One region of the Streptomyces sp. NPDC002463 genome, then DNA from elsewhere that is predicted to be linked to it. Evidence: riboswitches for the same ligand, from Rfam matches in the RefSeq annotation. Region 1 holds a riboswitch; each other region holds the start of a gene.

Region 1 (6,263 bases):
GCCGGCTTCGGCGTGATGGGCCTCGGACGGCACCACCCCGTCGTCCGCAAGGCCCTCCACGACGTCCTGGACGCCCAGCTCGCCGACCTCACCCGCTTCGACTGCCAGCCGCTGCCGGGCCTCCTCGCCGAGAGGCTCCTCGCCCACAGTCCGCACCTCGACCGGGTCTTCTTCGGCAACAGCGGCACCGAGGCGGTCGAGACCGCCCTCAAGTTCGCCCGGTACGCCACCGGGCGGCCGAGGGTCCTCTACTGCCACCACGCCTTCCACGGGCTCACCACCGGCTCCCTCTCCGTCAACGGCGAGCAGGGCTTCCGGGAGGGCTTCGACCCGCTCCTGCCGGACACCGCGATCGCCCTCGGCGACCTCGACGCCCTGGAGCGGGAGCTGCGCCGCGGCGACGTGGCCGCCTTCGTCGTCGAGCCCATCCAGGGCAAGGGCGTCCACGAGGCGCCGCCGGGCTTCCTCCGGGCCGCCCAGGACCTCCTGCACCGGCACGGCGCGCTGCTCATCGCGGACGAGGTCCAGACGGGCCTCGGCAGGACCGGCGACTTCTACGCCTACCAGCACGAGGAGGGCGTCGAGCCGGACCTGGTCTGCGTCGCCAAGGCGCTCTCCGGCGGCTACGTGCCGGTCGGCGCCACCCTCGGCAAGGACTGGATCTTCAAGAAGGTCTACTCGTCGATGGACCGGGTCCTGGTCCACTCGGCGAGCTTCGGATCGAACGCGCAGGCCATGGCCGCCGGGCTCGCCGTCCTCGCGGTCATGGAGGACGAGGACACCGTCGCGCACGCCCGCCGGATCGGCGACCTGCTCTCCGGCCGCCTGAAGGAGCTCGTGCCGCGGTACGAGCTGCTGCACGAGATCCGCGGGCGCGGCCTGATGATCGGGATCGAGTTCGGCCGGCCGTCCTCGCTCGGACTGCGCGGGCGCTGGACGATGCTCCAGGCGGCCCGCAAGGGCCTCTTCGCCCAGATGGTCGTCGTCCCGCTGCTCCAGCGGCACAGGATCCTCACCCAGGTCTCCGGTGACCATCTGGAGGTGATCAAGCTGATCCCGCCGCTGATCATCGACGAGGCGGACGTGGACCGGTTCGTGACCGCCTTCACCGCGGTCATGGACGACGCCCACGGCGGCGGCGGGCTGATGTGGGACTTCGGGAAGACGCTGGTCAAGCAGGCGGTCGCACAGCGCTGACCGATTCACGACGCCGGTTTTGCCTCTGAGGCAAGAAACTTGCCTCAGAGGCACGAGCCTGGCGGAATGGACGCATGGACCACGTCCCCGGGGACACCTCCCCGGACCCCGCCGTCACCGACGTCCTGCCGGACGTCGCCCCGCAGCTGCGGGCCCTGCGCCGCCGCCGGGGGCTCACCCTGGAGGCCGCCGCCCAGCGGGCCGGTCTCTCCCCGGCCCACCTCTCGCGCCTGGAGACGGGGAACCGGCAGCCCTCGCTGCCGATGCTCCTCGCCCTGTCCCGTATCTACGGTACGACGGTCTCCGAGCTCCTGGGCGAGACGCCCCCCGAGCGCGACCCCGTCGTCCGGGCCGACCGCTCCGAGCCCGTCGAGGCCGACGGCTGGATCTACCGCCAGGCGGGCGGCGCCGGCCGCGCCCTCCAGTGCCTGCGGGTGCACGTGCCCTACGCCACCCGGGCCGACATCGTGCGGGTCCACCCCGGCGAGGAGTGGATCCACGTCCTGGAGGGGCGGGTCCGGCTCGCGCTCGGCGACGCCGTCCACGTCCTCGACCCCGGGGACAGCGCGCACTTCGACTCGCTGACCCCGCACCGCATCGGTGCCGCCACGTCCGGCGGGGCCGAGCTGCTCTTCGTCCACACCCTGATGCAGAGCCCCGTCGCCGAGCTGTGCCTCGGCGACGGGACCCCGCATCGGCGCTGACATCCAGAAAGGACCGACATGTCCGAGAAGTCCGTACCGGTCACCGGCGAGGAGCGCGGTGAAGGCAAGTTCCCCAAGGGGCTCGTGCTCCGCCTCTTCGCCTATCTGATCGCAGGCCACCTCTTCGCCGGCTTCCTCTACCTGCTCTTCACGCTCGGCGCGCAGAACCAGTAGGGCGCGCGGGCGGGCCTCACGCCTCCGTCAGGAGGCGCTCCCGCAGGCGCTCGCGGGTCTCCGGGGCGAGCTTCAGGCCCTCCGTGAGGTAGGCGTCCACCGAGCCCCAGGTCGCCTCGATCGTCTCGAAGGCGGCCCGCAGGTACTCCACCCGCGCATCGAACAGCGGGCTCAGCAGCTCCATCACCTCGGGCGACATCGCGTCCGGGGAGGTGGAGCTGCGGCGCACCTTGTAGCGGCGGTGCGGGTCGTTCGACTTCACGTAGTCGGCCTCGATCGCCCCGCGCTCGACCCCGACCGCGAGCAGGGTGATCGCGATGGCGAGCCCGGCCCGGTCCTTTCCGGCCGCGCAGTGCATGAGGGCCGGGACGCTCTCCTCCGCCATGGAGTGCAGGATCCGGCTGTGCTCCGAGGTCCGCTCGACCACCATCTTCCGGTACGAATCGGTCATCCGGGCGGCCGCCTTGCCGTCGCCGAGGATCTCCCGCAGCTGCGCGATCTCGCCGTCGCGCACGAGGAGCCAGAACTCCTTGCCGTCGGCCGGGTCGTTGAGGGGTATGTTCACGTTCCGCACGCCGGGCAGGTCGACGTCCGCGCCCTCGACCCTGCGGTCCGACTCGTTGCGGAAGTCGAAGACGGTGTGCAGGCCGAGTGAGGCGAGGAAGGCGGCGTCGTCCTCCGTCGCGTGGGCGAGGTGGCCGCTGCGGAAGAGGCGCCCGGGGTGGACGGCGCGCCCGTCCGTCGTCGGCAGGCCGCCCACGTCCCGGAAGTTGCGGACCTCCGCCAGCTCGGGCTCGTCGGCTTCGGCGGGCGGGACCTGCGGCAGCTGCTGCGTCACGGCTGCTCCTGTTCTGTAGATCGGACCCTGTGTCCGGTGGATCGGTTCCTGGGGCGATCATCTCGGGTGGGGCCCGGAGGCGCACCCCCTCGGACGGGAATGGGCGATCTGTCCGTATTGAGAACTAAGAGGTAACCCGCCCTGGTTGCAGGGGAGATGGGGATCCGCGCGTGAGCAGCGTCATAACCGTGACGGACCGTGCCTGATCGTCTTTTCCAAATACCCCCCGCGAAAAGGAGATCGAGGGGCCGTCATCGACGGAGGGTGACCGGAATTCCGCCCGGAAATCAAGAAATCCCGGAGTGCCGGAAAACTGCGGCTTGTTCACGCCGACCCCACTCGTCTAGCGTCGCGCTCACTCCGGACGGACCGCCGAATCCTGCCACCGACCGGAATCCGCACTCACCGGTAGAAGGCAGGAGCGGGGGACCCAGGTAAGTCGCCGATCCCTTCGAAGAAGGACGGCTCGGGGTGAAGTCGCGTATGCACGCGGCCGGACATCTCCAGTCCGAACCCGACAGCTCACCTCGCAGGCGCCGGAGAGGAATTCGCCATGCCCGCGAAGGGTAAGCACCGCCGCACCAAGTCCAACCGTCTGACCCGTGGCCTCGCCGCCGCCGGCACCGGCGGCGCCGTCGTCGCCCTCCCGCTCCTCGGAGCCACCGGCGCCCACGCCGCCACCCCGGCCGCCGCTCCCGCGCAGGCCGTCGCCCAGGTGAAGGCCGCCGCCGTCGAGGCCGCGCCCGCCACCGCGAAGGCCGCGCCGAAGACGTACTCCGTCGTCCGCGGCGACTACCTGTCGAAGATCGCCGCCGAGCACCACCTGGCGGGCGGCTGGCAGAAGCTCTACAAGGACAACCGCCAGGTCGTCGGCGAGGACCCCTCGCTGATCCTGCCCGGCATGAAGCTCACCCTCGGCGCGAAGAGCACCGCCAAGGCCGCGCACCACGACCGGCAGACCTCCGGCAAGAACGGCGACACCCAGCGCGCCTCGCGCAGCAGCGAGCGCACCTCGGCCCCGGCCGCCCCCGCGACCGCCTCGGCGTCCTCCGCGCCGTCCTCGTCGGCCGGCACGACCTCCTCCTCCGGCTGGGTCGCCCCGATCGCCGGTGCCGCCATGTCGACCCCGTACCACCAGGCCGGCTCCATGTGGTCCTCCGGCTACCACACCGGTGTCGACTTCATCGCCTCCACCGGCACCACCGTCCACGCGGTCGGCCCCGGCACCGTCTACTCCGCCGGCGACGGCGGCGCGTACGGCAACCAGGTCGTCATCCAGCACGCCGACGGCACCTTCTCGCAGTACGCCCACCTCTCCTCGATCTCCGTCTCCGCCGGCCAGACCGTCACCGGCGGCCAGGAGATCGGCCTCTCCGGCGCGACCGGCAACGTCACCGGCCCGCACCTGCACTTCGAGATGCGCACCGGGCCGGAGTACGGCTCCGACATCGACCCGCTGGCCGCCCTGCGCCAGCACGGCGTGAACATCTGACGCGTCGTCGTCAGCGGTTCGTCATCCGGATGCCCGGCACACCCGTGCCGGGCATCCGGCGTATTCCGGTTTGGTGGAATCTTTATCGGTGGCATATGTCACCCTGCGTCAACCCCTCCTTACGGTCGCGTAGGTCACATCCGAGGAGGAAGGATGTGCTCCCGTGGCAGACGATTCGAGATCAACAGACAAGAACGCATTCGGGTCGTACGCGGCGATCGGTGACAGCTTCACCGAGGGCGTCGGAGACCCCGGGCCCGACGGGACGTACGTCGGCTGGGCGGACCGCTTCGCGGTGCTGCTCGCCGACCAGCTGCCGGAGCACGACGACTTCCGGTACGCCAATCTCGCCGTACGGGGGCGCCTTCTCGACCAGATCGTGGCGGAACAGGTCCCGCGGGCGAAGGAACTCGCCCCCGACCTGGTGACCTTCTGCGCGGGCGGCAACGACATCATCCGCCCCGGGACGGACCCCGACGACGTGGCCGAGCGCTTCGAGCGCGCCGTCGCCGACCTGAGCTCCGCCGTCGGCACCGTCATGGTGACCACCGGCTTCGACACCCGCGACGTGACCCTGCTCAAGCACCTGCGCGGCAAGATCGCCACGTACAACGGGCACGTCCGGGCCATCGCGGACCGCTACGGCTGCCCGGTCCTCGACCTGTGGTCGCTGAAGTCCGTCCAGGACCGGCGCGCCTGGGACGACGACCGGCTGCACCTCTCGCCCGAGGGACACACCCGCGTCGCCCTGCGCGCCGCCCAGGTCCTCGGCATGCCCGTGCCCGCCGACCCGGACCAGGCCTGGCCGCCGGTCCCGCCGCGCGGCACTCTCGAGGTCCGCAAGGACGACATCCACTGGGCCAGGGAGTACCTGGTGCCGTGGATCGGGCGCCGGCTGCGCGGCGAGAGCTCCGGCGACCACGTCGAGGCGAAGCGCCCCGACCTCATGCCCCTGTAGCCAGGGGCACGGCGGGGATCCGCTCCAGGACCCCGCCGGCGAACACGTCGTACAGCGGCAGCGTCTCCAGATGGACGTAGCCGATGTGGCAGTCGCAGACGGCGAGGGGGCAGGCGCGGGGACGCAGCGCGGCGCGGTACGAGCCGTCGTACAGGTTCCCGAGCCCGGCCTTGACGAAGTGGCAGCGCCGCACCGTCCCCTCGCCGTCCACCGAGACCACCGACGCGCCGGTGCGGCAGGGCAGCCCCGCCGACCGGTGCGGATGCCGGCTGTACGGGAAGAGCGGATCGAGCTCCGTCCAGCCCTCGGCCTCCGCGTCGGTGTACGTGTGCCCCTCCGCCGCGTTCACCCAGAGGTAGACGTGGGGCGGCAGCGCGGCCCGCAGCCGGACGGCGTGCTCCCGGTGCTCGGGCAGACCGACCACCCCGACGCTGTACCGGATCCCCCGACCGGCCAGATCGTGGGCTTTCGCGAGGAACCGCTCGTACGGAGTCTGCCCCGGGTGGTACGTGCACCAGAGGGCCACGACGTCGGGGTCCGCCTCCGCCAGCCACTCCGTGCGGCAGCTCAGATTGGTCTGGATCGCCACCCGCTCCACGTGCGGCAGCCGGGACAGCTCGACCAGCGCCCGCCGGTACCAGGAGCGGACGAGCCCCTCGCCCCACGGGGTGAACAGGATCCGCAGCCGGTCACCGGTCTGCTCGGCGGCCCAGCCGGTGAACCGTTCGAGCGCCGCCCGGTCCGCGCGCAGCTGCTCCCGGCTGTCCCGGCGCTTGGCGAAGGGGCAGTACGGGCAGTCGAAGTCGCAGGAGGACAGCGGGCCCCGGTAGAGCAGGGTGAGATCCACGGCCGCCGCCTACTTCGCCTCGTACGCGGCCATCGCGGCCCGCACGGCGGAAG
Region 2 (6,263 bases), on a different contig from region 1:
ATCATGTCTCCGACGTGCCGCTGGGGCACACGGTGACAGGAAGGGCGGGGCATGATTCCCATCAGCCGCAGGGGATTCGTCGGGATCGGCGCGGGGCTCATGGCGGGGGCCGCGCTGCCGCCGCTGCGGGCGTCCGCCGCCGCGAGCGGCGCGACCGGCACCCTCGCGGACGTCAAGCACGTGGTGATCCTCATGCAGGAGAACCGCAGCTTCGACCACTACTTCGGCACGCTGAAGGGCGTCCGGGGCTTCGGCGACCGCGCCGCCGGCAACATTCCCGGCGGCTGGGGCATGTTCAACCAGCCCAACTGGGGCGGCCGCCAGTACCCCTGGAAGCTCAGCGACACCCCGGCCGCCGGCGGCGTCGACGGCGAGACCCTCGCGCAGTGCAACGGCGACCTGCCGCACAGCTGGACCTCGCAGCACGCCGCCTGGAACAAGGGCCGCCTCGACAACTGGGTCACGGGCGTGGGCAACACCCGGACGCTCGGCCACCTCGACCGCGGGGACATCCCCTTCCACTACGCGCTCGCCGACAACTACACGATCTGCGACGCGTACTTCTGCTCGACGCTGAGCGCCACGGGCCCCAACCGCACCTTCCTGTGGAGCGGGAAGGTCGACGGCACCAGCAAGGACGGGGGCGACGAGTCGGGCCTCACCTGGGAGTCGTACGCCGAGGCGCTCCAGCGCGCCGGGGTGAGCTGGAAGGTCTACCAGAACGCCCAGGACAACTACGGCGACAACGGCCTCGCGTACTTCAAGAAGTTCACCGACGCCCGCCCCGGGGACCCGCTGTACGACCGGGGCATGGGCTCGGTCCCGAAGGTGACCGGCTCGACGCCGGACGACATCGCCGCGGCGATCCGCGCCGACGTCGTCGCGGGGACCCTGCCGCAGGTGTCGTGGGTGGTCGCGAGCGAGGCCTTCTCGGAGCACCCGTACGCCCCTCCGGGCGACGGCGCCCACTTCGTCGACCTCGTCTACCGCGCGCTGGCCGCGAACGCCGAGGTGTTCGACTCCACGGTGCTGTTCCTCAACTACGACGAGAACGACGGCTTCTTCGACCACGTGCCCCCGCCGGTCGCCCCTCCGGGCACCGCGGGCGAGTACATCGACGGCGTGCCGATCGGCCTGGGCTTCCGCGTCCCGATGATTGTCATGTCCCCGTGGACCCGCGGTGGCTGGGTGAGCTCCGAGGTCTTCGACCACACCTCGGTGCTGCGCTTCATGGAGAGCTGGACGGCGGCGCTCGGCACCCCGGCGACCTGCCCCAACATCAGCGCCTGGCGCCGGAAGGTCACCGGCGACCTGACCGGGGTCTTCGACTTCGCCAACCCGGTGTACGGAGTGCCGGCCAACCTTCCCTCCACGGCGAAGGTGATCGGGCAGGCCACCTGCGGCCCGCTGCCGAACCCGGCCCCGCAGAACAACGCGCTGCCCGTACAGGAGTCCGGCACCCGCCCGGCGCGCGCCCTGCCGTACCAGGTGAACGGCAACCTCGACCGCTTCGAGTTCGGCTCCGCGGGCAAGATCCTCGCCTGGTTCTCGATGACGAACCAGGGCACGGAGGCCAAGCGGTCGGCGCACTTCTCGATCCACCCCCACCAGTACCGGGACACCGCCGCCTGGCAGTACACCGTCGACCCCGGCGGCACGGCCACCGACTACTTCAACATCGGCCTCGGCTCGGGCTCGGGGAAGTACGACATCTCGATGATGGGCCCCAACCGCTTCCTGCGCCGCTTCATCGGGGACGCCTCGAAGGCGGGCAAGGCGGTCGAGGTGGCCGCCAGGTACGCGCCGGAGGCGGGTACGGGCAAGACGGCCCTGTGGTTCAAGATGACCAACACCTCGGCCGGGCCCGTCACCTTCACGATCCGCTCGAACGCCTACCGCTCGGACGGCCCGTGGACGTACACGGTGCCGGCGAACTCCAGCCGCGAGGACTTCTTCAACGCGGTGGCGTACAACGACGGCTGGTACGACTTCACGATCCTCGCCGACATCGACGGCACCTGGTCGCGCCGGTACACCGGCCACATCGAGACCGGAGCCCCGAGCATCAGCGGCTGATCCCCCGCGGGTCCGGGCGGCGGCATGGCCGCCGCCCGGCCTCCGGTACGGCGTCAGCGGCCCGCTTCGGCGGCGCGCCGGACCGTGGCGTCGAGGAGGGCCACCGCGTCGGCGGCGGTACGGCCGGGGGCCCGGTTCCACGGCCCGATCAGCTCCTGCCAGCCGCGCGACCGGAGTTCGGTCATGATCCAGGCGGCCGCCTCGTTCATGGTGTCCGCGCTGCCGTAGCCGAGGCGGTGGGCGGCGAGGAGGGCACCGCAGACGCACCGGGCACCGCGTGCGTCGCGCAGCTTGTACGGGGCATTCTGCCAGCCCCACTCGGTCAGCACGAGGCGCGCGTAGCCGAGGTGCACCGAGGGGCGGAGGTCGGCCTGGCCGATGCGGCGCCAGGTGTGCAGCCGGTCCGGAAGCACGGCTCCGAGCCGTCCCGGGATCCGGCGCTCGGCGGGGAGCTCCGGCGGGAGGGTGGCCAGGGCCTCGGCCACGAGCCGGTCCACCGGCACGCTGAGCAGCTTCCGCCAGCCGTCCTCAGCGGGCGGCGACTCCTCGGGGGCGGTCCAGTCCGTGACGATCCGCTGCCAGGTGGCGCTCTCGAAGAGGGCGGCCGCCTCGCGGTCGAGGGTGTCGGGGCTGAGCAGGGCGGTGGAGGGCGGCATGGAGGTGTCTCCTGGGTCGACTGCCTCCACCTTTCACGATGAATGTCCCTTTTGCGACTTTTACCCCCACATGGAGCACCGCTCGCATCCATGCCACTCCACCCCTCGACGAACACCCCACCCCAGGCAATTTCCCCCCATTTACTCACGAAAGGAATTACGCACCATATGGGACATTGCGGTCCTGGTGACGCGACTCACTCATACGACCCGCCGGTCCGGCCGCCCCCTCTCCCGCCCCATACCGGACAAGGAAGTTCGATGCCTCCCGGACGGCATCGATCTTGAATTCCCCGAATTCCGTGATCCATTTCCCGATGCCCGCGACCCACTCCCCTTGTTATCCGTCGCATTACTGGCCTACGGTCACCTCCATTCGAGCGGAACGCCCAATCCTGCCGCCGCTCGGTAAAACTCCCTTTCACCCGACGGCAGGAGCGGGGGACCCACGAATACGCCGGTCCGGATTCCGGAACGGCTCGGGGTGCAGCCGCGTGCGCGCGGCCGGACATCTCCCGTCCGAACCCGACAGCTCACCCCGCAGGCGCCGGAGAGGAAACCGTCATGCCTGCTCACGGTAAGCACCGCCGTCACCGCCGCAGCCCCGTCTCCCGCGGCCTCGCCCTGGTCGGCACGGGTGGCGCCGCACTCGCCCTGCCGCTCATCGCCCCGGCCGTCGCCGACGCCGCGCCCGTGTCCGGCGCCCCGGAGATCGCCGTCCAGAGCCTCGCCGCCCCGGTCGCGGCCAAGGCTCCCGCCGCCCCGGCCGCCGCGCACACGTACACCGTCGTGAGCGGTGACTCGCTTTCCCTGATCGCCCACAAGAAGGGAATTCAGGGAGGCTGGAAGAACCTTTACCACGCCAACAAGAGCGTCGTGGGTGACAATCCGTCACTCATTCACCCCGGCCTCGAACTGACGATTCGTCGGGATTCCGTGAAGGCCGCCCCCACGCAGGCGAAGACGAAGCCGGCCACCCCCGCCGTCGCCGCCGGAACGGGCTCCTCCGCCGCCGCGGCCGCTCCGGCCGTCGCCGCCCCCGCCGCCGTCAAGGCGGCCACGGTCGCCGCGACGAACTACGCCGACAACCTCGACGGATGGATCCGTGAGTCGCTGGCCATCATGGGCCAGCACGGCATCCCCGGCTCCTACGACGGCATCTTCCGCAACGTCATGCGCGAGTCGTCCGGCAACCCCCAGGCCATCAACCTCTGGGACTCCAACGCGGTCGCCGGCACCCCCTCGAAGGGCCTGCTCCAGGTCATCGAGCCGACCTTCCTCGCCTACCACGTGCCCGGCACGTCCCTGGACCTGTTCGACCCGGTCGCCAACATCACCGCCGCCTGCAACTACGCGGCCGACCGCTACGGCTCCATCGACAACGTCAACTCGGCGTACTGATCCCCTCACGCCGGAAGTGCTCGGCGAACCAGGAGGTGGCGAGGTCCGCCACCTCCTCCAGGGCGCCCGGCTCCTCGAAGAGGTGGCCGGCGCCCCCCACCACGGCGAGCCGGTTCTCGCAGCGCAGCAGCGCCAGGGCCCGCCGGTTGAGGTCCAGGACCATCGCGTCCGCGCCGCCCACCACCAGGAGCGTCGGGGCACGCACCCGTGCCAGGTGCTCGGCCGCGAGGTCCGGCCGACCGCCGCGCGAGACGACGGCGCTCACCGGGGACTCGGGCTCGGCGGCCGCCCACAGCGCGGCCGCCGCACCCGTGCTCGCACCGAAGTACCCGAGCGGCAGCCCCGCGCTCTCGGGACGCCCGGCCAGCCACTCCGTGGCCCCGGCGAGCCGCCCGGCGAGGAGCGGGGTGTCGAAGACATGCGCCCGGTCCACCGCCTCCGACTCGGTCAGCAGGTCGAAGAGCAGCGTCCCGAGTCCCGCCCGGTTGAGCTCGGCGGCCACGGCCCGGTTCCGGGGGCTGTGGCGACTGCTGCCGCTGCCGTGCGCGAACAGGACGATGCCGCCCGCACCCTCGGGCACCGCGAGCCGCCCACCGAGGCTGACGCCGTCGACCGGGATCCGTACGTCCGTGTCCTGCACGACGGGGGCCCGCCCGGCTCTGTTCCGCTCCAGGCAGTCGATGACCTCGGCGTCCGGGGTCTGCGAGAAGTCCCGGTAGAACTGCCCGATCGCGAAGAAGAGCTCCGGGGCGTGCACGCTGACGGTCTCGTCGGCCTCGCCGCCGACACGGGCCGTCCAGCCCTTCGGCGCCACCGGCACGGCGAGCACGATCCGGGCGGCACCCCTGGCCCGCACCACCCGGCAGGCCGCCAGCGCCGTGGCCCCCGTGGCCAGCCCGTCGTCGACCACGACGACCGTCCTCCCGTCGAGAGGCACGGAGGGCCGGCTGCCCCGGTAGCGGAGGCCGCGCTGGTCGAGCTCGGTGTGCTCCCGCTCCTCCACCGCGGCGAGGTCGCGCTCGCTCACCCGGGCCTCCCGCAGCACCCGCTCGTTGAGCACCCGTACACCGCCCTCCCCGAGCGCCCCCATCGCGAGCTCCGGCTGGTGCGGCACGCCCAGCTTCCGTACGAGACAGATGTCGAGCGGCGCGTCCAGGGCGTCCGCGACCTCCGCCGCCACCGGCACGCCACCCCTCGGGAGCCCGAGGACCACGACGTCATGGCCCTTGAGGTGGTCGAGCCGGGCGGCGAGCTGGCGCCCCGCATCCGTACGATCGCTGAAGAACATGGTCCGCCGCCCTTCCGCTGGTGTGCGGCTCGGGCGCGGGGAGGAACGGCGTGCCCCGTCCCCTGCCCGTCCCTCCAGGGTAGACGCGTCACCCGGGTCGACGGGCGGGCTCGGTCAGCGGGCCGGTGCGGTCAGCGGGTCGGCTCGATCGGCGGGCCGGTGCGGTCAGCGGGTCGGCTCCGTCCACGCGCCCCGTCGGTCCGGTGGGCCTCCCCCGTCAGCGGGACTGCAGGGCGTCGAGGGCCACGGTCTGGGCTATCGCCAGCCGCCGGTCGAGCCCCGGGTCGGCTATGTCGAGCACGTACCGGTCCCGGATCCCGAACAGCTTGTCGACCGACATGACGGAGCGGCCGTCCGCGGTGAAGTCGAAGTGGTACGGCACGACGAACGGAACGAGGTCCAGGGGCAGGAACTCCCAGGCGCGCCGCAGCAGCGCCACCACCTCGTTCCGCTCCTGCCCGGTGGTCTCGCCCGCCTCGCCCTCCCGGCTCAGGTGCCAGGTGCTCCGCAGCAGGGACGCGCCGAAGTCCTTCCGGAAGCCGCCCAGTCGGGTGCCGGAGGCGCCCACCACGTCGTACGTCGCGCCGAGGTCGATGACCTGACGGGCCTTGAAGGTGAAGAGGACCTGGCGCTGGGACTCGTCCGTGTAGAAGGTGACGTGCTCCTTGAGCGCCATCCTCTTCTGGTGGGCGAAGGCGACGAGTTCGCCCTCCTTGCCGTCCGGGCCGATGGTGTGCACCAGGTACCGGTTGGCCATGAGCGTCACCTTCTGCCGGACGAGAAAGCGCTGCTGTGACTGTGCGAGGCCCATCGGTTGTGCTCCTGCCGGTCGTGGGCGGTCC
Region 3 (6,263 bases), on a different contig from region 1:
GGGGGTGGGCGCCCGCCTTGGTGGCGACGACGATGGCGGAGCGGTTGCCCCGGGAGGCCATCCAGCGGCCGATGACGGTCTCGGACTCGCCGCCCTCGTTGCCCTCGGCCCAGGCGGAGTAGACGTCGGCGGAGTCGACGAAGTTGCCGCCGGCGGCGGCGTAGGCGTCGAGGACGGCGAAGGACTCCGCCTCGTCGGCGGTCCAGCCGAAGACGTTGCCGCCCAGGGCCACGGGGAAGACGTGCAGGTCGGAGGAGCCCAGCGGGCGGAGAGAGGTCATGTCGAATCAACCGCTCCCGTCGCCGGGCCTATTCCGTGCGGGTGCTCAGGGGTTGATGCCCTTGGACTGGAGCCAGGCCATCGGGTCGATGCCGTCGCCGCCGGGGGTGTGGACCTCCATGTGGAGGTGGGGGCCGGTGACGTTGCCGGTGGCGCCGACGCGGCCGATGGTCTCGCCGGTGGACACGGTCTGGCCGGCGCTGACCGTCATGGACGACATGTGGCAGTACCAGACCTCGGTGCCGTCCTCCATCTCCAGGACGACGCGGTAGCCGTAGGAGCCGGACCAGCCCGCCGACTTCACGGTCGCACCGTGGACCGCCTTGAGCGGGGTGCCCGTGGGGGCGGCGAAGTCGAGACCGGTGTGGTAGCCGGAGGACCACATCGAGCCGGACTGCATGTAGGTGGCGGTGAGGGTGTACGAGGAGACCGGCAGCGAGTAGCCGGCGGCGAGCTTGGCGAGGCGCTCGGCCTCGGCCGCCGCTTCCGCCTTCGCCTTGGCCTCGGCCTCGGCCTTCGCCTTGGCTTCCGCCTCGGCCTTCGCCTTCGCGTCGGCGGCGGCCTTCTCCGCAGCCGCCTCCTTGGCCACGGCCTCCGCGGCGGCCTTCTCGGCGGCCGCCTTCTCCGCCGCGGCCTTCTCGGCGGCGTCGGCGGAGGCCTGCTGCTGCTCGGCCTGCTGGAGGATGCGGGCGCGCAGGGCCTCGCCCGCGGCGGGCATGGCGGCGGTGGTCTGCTCGGCCTGTCCGGTCGCCTGGTCGTCCGCGGTGGTGTACGTGGCGGCGGTGAGCGGGTTCGGGTTGGCGCGGTCCGCGCTGACCGGCGCGCTGTCCTCGCCGGGGAGGAGGTCGCCGACGCCGGGGAGGTCGTGCGGGTCCGGCAGGTTCAGGTCCGGGAGGTCCGGCAGCGATATGGCGACCGGGGGCTTCTCCTGCGCGGTGGCGAGGCCGCCCGCGCCGACGGCCGCGATGACGCCGACGCCGAGGACGGTGGAGGAACGGGCGAAGTTGGAGCGCTGCTTGACGACCCGGTGCCGGCCGCCGGAGCGGCTCTCGGCGCGGAGGGAGCCCTCGGTGGGGTTCCACTCGGTGTCGGGGGCGGAGGGACCAGCACCGCCACCGAAAGCGTCGAAGGGGGCTTCGGGTGCGGGGGTGTTGGACGCCACGGGGGCGCGCTCCTTTCCTTCCTTCTCGCCTACCGGGTTAGCTGACGGGTTCGGAGCAGGAAGGTCTCCTACGGGCCCCTCCGTACGGGACGAAGGCGTCCGATTCACCCCAAGTGGTGGTTCCCCGGTTCCTTTTCAGGATTCGGCGCGTGCGCACGGTGCCGCCTCTTGCGACGGCTGGGACGACCGCGCTGCGTTATCGAACGTTAATAGACAGGGGGTCCCGATTCCAAGCCCGTCCCTCTTGATCATTCATTGAATTGAGGGAGTATCACCCGAGTTGACCCCCCTTCAGCAAGGCGTAAGAGGCGGATGGGGAAACATGCACGATCTGACGTTATGTCAATTGTTATCGCAGTGACACCCCTCGACTACGCCCGGTGACCGGGCCCGCCCGGCGGCACCACCGGCATCGTCCGCCGCCGCTCGGGCTGCCCCGTCGCGGGGCGGCTCACCGCGAGCAGCGCCATGTCGTCCGTCGCCCCGCCGCCCGTGTGGAGCCGTACGTCGTCCACGAGCGCGTCGAGCAGCTCCTCGGGCCCCGGGAAGATCCGCCCGGCGAGCCGAGCCGCCGGATCGTAGAAGACGCCCCGCGCGTCCCGCGCCTCCGAGAGGCCGTCCGTGTAGAAGAGGAGCGTCGCACCCGCCGGGAACGGCCGCGCCTCGGCCCGGTCCGGCCACGCCGCCAGGTCGCCCATGCCGAGCGGCAGCGCCGCCTCGCCCGGCTCCAGGATGTCGAGCCGCCCGTCCGCGTACAGCATCAGCGGCGGCGGATGGCCACGGTTGACGACCCGTACGAAACCGTCGAAGGTCCCGCTCCCGTCGCCGCGCGGGATCTCGGCGAGCACGGCCGTGGTGAACCCCTCGAAGGCGTCGAGTCCGTGCCGGCGGGTGCCCTCCCGGGCGAGTGCACGTTCGAGTCGCCGCGCCACGCCCTCCAGGCTCCGCTCCTGCTCGGCCGCCTCCCGGAAGGCGCCGATGACGACGGCGACGGCCTCGACCGCGTCCAGCCCCTTGCCCCGGACGTCCCCGACGACGAGCCGCACCCCGTGCGGGGTGTCCTGGACGGCGAACAGGTCGCCGCCGATGAACGCGTCGGCCTGCGCCGCCTCGTACCGCGCCGCGCACTGCAGCCCGCCGATCCGCTCGTCGGGCGTCGGCAGCACCGCCTTCTGCGCGGTCTCCGCGATGACCCGCGCCGAGGCGAGCCGCTCACCGCTGCGGCGCACGACCCGGTTGATGAGGAGGGCGAGCGCGGAGACGGTGACGACGGTCAGGGTCTCGGTGAGGGCCGCGACCTCGTCGACGGTGCCGTTGTAGGCGTGCAGCCCCACCGAGGCGAGGACGGCGGCGATCCCGGTGAGCAGGGTCGTCAGCTGGGAGAAGAAGGGGGCGGCGACCAGGGGGGCGGCGGAGAAGAGCGGCGCCGCCGTGTACTCGGGCGGTGTCGCCAGGTCGAAGACGACACCGCCCGCGATGATCAGCGGGGGCAGCGCGCGGATGAACCGCCGGGCACCGCTGTAATCGGGCCGGCCCTCACCGCCCCGCCGCCCTCCGCCCGCCGCTCCTCGGGGGTGCCCCACCTGTGCTCTCCTGCCCGGATCCGACCGGCGCGCGGTCCGCACCGCACCCTCCCAGGGTGGCCGCCGCCGCCCGGGGCGGCGACTCCCACGGGGCCGATAGGCGTACGGGCGGGGCACCCCGGGCAGACGTCAGCCGCCCGTGGTGCTCTCCGCGAGCCGTCCGCCCCGGGCGAGCAGCGCCATCGCCGCCGCGCACCCCAGGCCCACCGCGCACAGCGCGAGCCACGGGACCGCCGACCAGCCGGTGACGTCGAGGAGCGCACCCGTCCCCAGGTTCCCCAGGGTGATCCCGATCCCGCACACCGTGTTGTAGAGCCCGTAGTGGGTGGCGACCCAGCGTCCCCGGGACAGGGCGACGACGGTGTCCATCTCGTACGGGTAGAGCACCGCGTTCGCGACGGCCAGGACCGCCGCGCACAGCAGCAGCCCCACCAGGCCGCGCCCCAGGGCGGCCGGCACGAGGAACGCCCCGCCCATGAGCGCGAGCCCGAGGACGAGACACCGCTCGCGGCTGAGCCGGCGCCGGGTCCAGGCCGTGATCCGCAGCTGCCCGGCGAGCGCGACGAGCGCCGAGACCACGAACAGTGCGGTCGTCACCCCCGTACCGCCCGCCGCGAGCGGCAGCGCCAGATAGACCTGGAAGGACAGCACGTACGAACCGGTCATGGCGAGCGAGAAGAGCCAGAACGTCCGGTGGGCGAGCACCGTGCGGAACTGCCCCCGCTCCCCCTTCTCGGCCGGCGCGGACACGGCCCGTACGGGCATGTACCGGAGCTGTACGAGGGTCAGGCCGGCGAACAGCACCGCCGCGACCACGCACGTCAGCCGGAACGACACCCCCGTCAGGGCCACCCCGACGAGCGGCCCGAGCAGGATGCCCGCCTGGTAGTACGCGTTGAACAGCGCGAAGGCCTCCACCCGGCGCTCCTCCCCCGCCTCCGCCGCGAGACAGGCCCGCACGGCCGGGTTGAAGAGCGCGCCCGCGAGGCCCGTCGCGAGCGAGGCGGCGATCAGCATCGGCAGCGACTGCGCGAAGGCGAGCGCCCCGAAGCCGACCGTCCGCAGCGCGCAGCCGGCGACGATGAGCGGCTTGAAGCCGAGCCGGTCGGCGAGCGCCCCGCCGACGAGGAACATGCCCTGCTGGGACAGGTTCCGCGCGCCGAGGACGAGCCCGACGGCCCAGGCCGCCATGCCGAGCCCGTCCGCGAGGTGCGCGGCCAGGTACGGCATGAGCATGTAGAAGCCGAGGTTGATGGTGAGCTGGTTGAGGAAGAGCAGCCGTACGGCCGGGTCGAAGGTGCGGCTCTGCCTCCAGATGCCGCCCCGGCCCTTCGCGGGCGCGGTCGTCGTCGTCACCGGACACGCTCCAGGACCCGGCGGGTCCAGCCGCTGACCGAGTCGTCGGAGACGTACGCGGCGGGGTCCTCCCGTACGGGTCCGTCGAGCAGCCCGTGCGCCGCGCAGAACTCGTCGTTGAAGACGGTGTCGAAGTACCGCTGCGGCCCGTCCGGGAAGACGGCCGCGATCCGGGTCCCGCGCGGCCGTGTGCGGGCCAGCCAGCCGGCGACGAGCGCGACCGCGCCGACGCTCCAGCCGCCGGTGGCGAACTGCCGCGAGGCCAGCCGGCGGGCCGCCCGGACCGCCTCCGCCGGGCCCACCCAGTGCACCTCGTCGAAGGCCCCGTGGTCGACGTTCCCCGGGTGGATGGAGGAGCCGAGGCCGCGCATCAGGCGCTCGCCCGCCGGGAGGCCGAAGACGGTGGAGTTCACGGAGTCCACGCCGACCAGTTCGAGGGCCGGGCTGGAGGTGGCGCGCAGCGCCCGGGAGATCCCGGCCGAGTGACCGCCGGTGCCGACCGCGCAGACGAGGACGTCGATCCGGTCGAGCTGCGCGGACAGCTCGGCGGCGAGGCCCGTGTACGCGGCGGGGTTGTCGGGGTTCCCGTACTGGTTGGGCCACCAGGCCCCGTCGAGGTCGGCGAGCAGCTCGGCGACCCGGTCCATCCGGGCCTGCTGCCAGCCGCCCTGCGGGCTGGGCTCGGGGACGACGTGGACGCGGGCGCCGTGGGCGACGAGCATCCGCTCGACGATCGGTTCGAGGCCGGGGTCGGTGACGACGTGCACGGGATGGCCGTGGAGCACGCCCGCGAGGGCGAGGCCGAGACCGAGGGTCCCGGAGGTCGACTCGACGATCGGGGCGCCGGGCCGCAGCTCACCGCGGCGGCGGGCCTGCTCGACCATGTAGAGGGCGGCGCGGTCCTTGATGCCGCCGAAGTTGAAGCCTTCGAGCTTGGCCCAGTAGCCGTCGTCCGTCCACAGGACGGGGGTGTTGCCGACGGTCTGCCCGTCGACGGAGAGCGTCAGTGGTGCGGTCATGGGGGGGGTACGTCCTCGGGTCGGTACGCGAAAGGGAACCTGGTCACGCGAGTGCGGGACCCGACTCAGTTCCGGTCCACTCCGAGGGCGATCAGCAGCCTGCCCGGCTCGGGGCCGGGGCCCGCCCGGTTCCGTACGCAGCGCGCGCGGGGGTCGGTGCGGAGGTCCGCTTCGTACGGCAGGACCGCGGCTCCGCCGGCGCCGGGTGCGGTGAGCGGGGAGGCGGCGGTCTGCGCGGGGAGGTGGGCGTCGAAGGTCCAGGCGTCCCCGGAGCGCTCGCAGCCGTGCGGGAGCGCGGGGGCGGAGACGGTCGTGACGGTGCCGGAGGTCGGCAGGACGTGGCCGTGGGAGCCGTGGCAGACGCTCACGATGAGGGCGAGGAGCGCGAGCAGGACGAGCACGGCGGGCGCCCGCCGGCTCATCTCCGTCACACTCCGGTCACTCATGGTGCGCGTGAGACTACGGTGGGGTGCGGCACACCTCCAAAGAGGCGGGCACGGTTTTGGCCACCGTTTACTTCAGACAGGCCCCTCAGAGGTTCCGCTCCGCGTAGACCTTCATCGCGTCCCGGACGAGAAGCGCGGTGCCCTCGCCGTGCCGGTCGTAGTTCGCCGTGAAGCGCGGGTCGTCCACGTACATCTGCCCGAGACCGATCAGGTACTCCCTGCTCGGCGTCGTGGTCGTCGACAGCCAGGCGACCTGGCGCCAGGCGATCGCCTGCACCTCGTCGCTGTCGGCGGCCAGCCCCTCCCGCGCCGCCCGCCCGAACTCGCGGGCGATGCCGGCCTGCTCCTCCATGAACGCCTTCTTCTGCGCGCCGGTGAGCGAGCGCCACCAGCGGTCGGCCTTCTCGTACGCGTCGCG

What was found. A riboswitch is a leader RNA that binds a small molecule or an ion and turns the genes downstream of it on or off. The one in region 1 is predicted to bind cyclic di-AMP.
Region 2: it holds a riboswitch for cyclic di-AMP, as region 1 does, so the genes downstream of both, ACFYX3_RS29815 (transglycosylase SLT domain-containing protein) here and ACFYX3_RS19680 (peptidoglycan DD-metalloendopeptidase family protein) in region 1, are expected to answer to the same signal.
Region 3: it holds a riboswitch for cyclic di-AMP, as region 1 does, so the genes downstream of both, ACFYX3_RS17410 (M23 family metallopeptidase) here and ACFYX3_RS19680 (peptidoglycan DD-metalloendopeptidase family protein) in region 1, are expected to answer to the same signal.

The regions. Positions count from the first base shown of each region.
Region 1 is NZ_JBIARL010000009.1:146,005-152,267, reverse strand. It holds gene ACFYX3_RS19700 (aspartate aminotransferase family protein) at 1-1,197, shown strand, start outside; gene ACFYX3_RS19695 (helix-turn-helix domain-containing protein) at 1,272-1,901, shown strand; gene ACFYX3_RS19690 (DUF6126 family protein) at 1,920-2,075, shown strand; gene ACFYX3_RS19685 (tyrosine-protein phosphatase) at 2,092-2,913, opposite strand; cyclic di-AMP (ydaO/yuaA leader) riboswitch at 3,274-3,462, shown strand; gene ACFYX3_RS19680 (peptidoglycan DD-metalloendopeptidase family protein) at 3,467-4,405, shown strand; gene ACFYX3_RS19675 (SGNH/GDSL hydrolase family protein) at 4,569-5,363, shown strand; gene ACFYX3_RS19670 (STM4011 family radical SAM protein) at 5,350-6,210, opposite strand; gene ACFYX3_RS19665 (STM4012 family radical SAM protein) at 6,220-6,263, opposite strand, start outside.
Region 2 is NZ_JBIARL010000016.1:195,850-202,112, reverse strand. It holds gene ACFYX3_RS29825 (phosphocholine-specific phospholipase C) at 52-2,076, shown strand; gene ACFYX3_RS29820 (hypothetical protein) at 2,130-2,732, opposite strand; cyclic di-AMP (ydaO/yuaA leader) riboswitch at 3,109-3,292, shown strand; gene ACFYX3_RS29815 (transglycosylase SLT domain-containing protein) at 3,297-4,133, shown strand; gene ACFYX3_RS29810 (phosphoribosyltransferase family protein) at 4,117-5,421, opposite strand; gene ACFYX3_RS29805 (hypothetical protein) at 5,639-6,232, opposite strand.
Region 3 is NZ_JBIARL010000007.1:358,937-365,199, reverse strand. It holds gene ACFYX3_RS17415 (aldo/keto reductase) at 1-280, opposite strand, end outside; gene ACFYX3_RS17410 (M23 family metallopeptidase) at 326-1,441, opposite strand; cyclic di-AMP (ydaO/yuaA leader) riboswitch at 1,453-1,599, opposite strand; gene ACFYX3_RS17405 (PP2C family protein-serine/threonine phosphatase) at 1,813-3,024, opposite strand; gene ACFYX3_RS17400 (MFS transporter) at 3,154-4,380, opposite strand; gene ACFYX3_RS17395 (PLP-dependent cysteine synthase family protein) at 4,377-5,399, opposite strand; gene ACFYX3_RS17390 (hypothetical protein) at 5,465-5,845, opposite strand; gene ACFYX3_RS17385 (MerR family transcriptional regulator) at 5,931-6,263, opposite strand, start outside.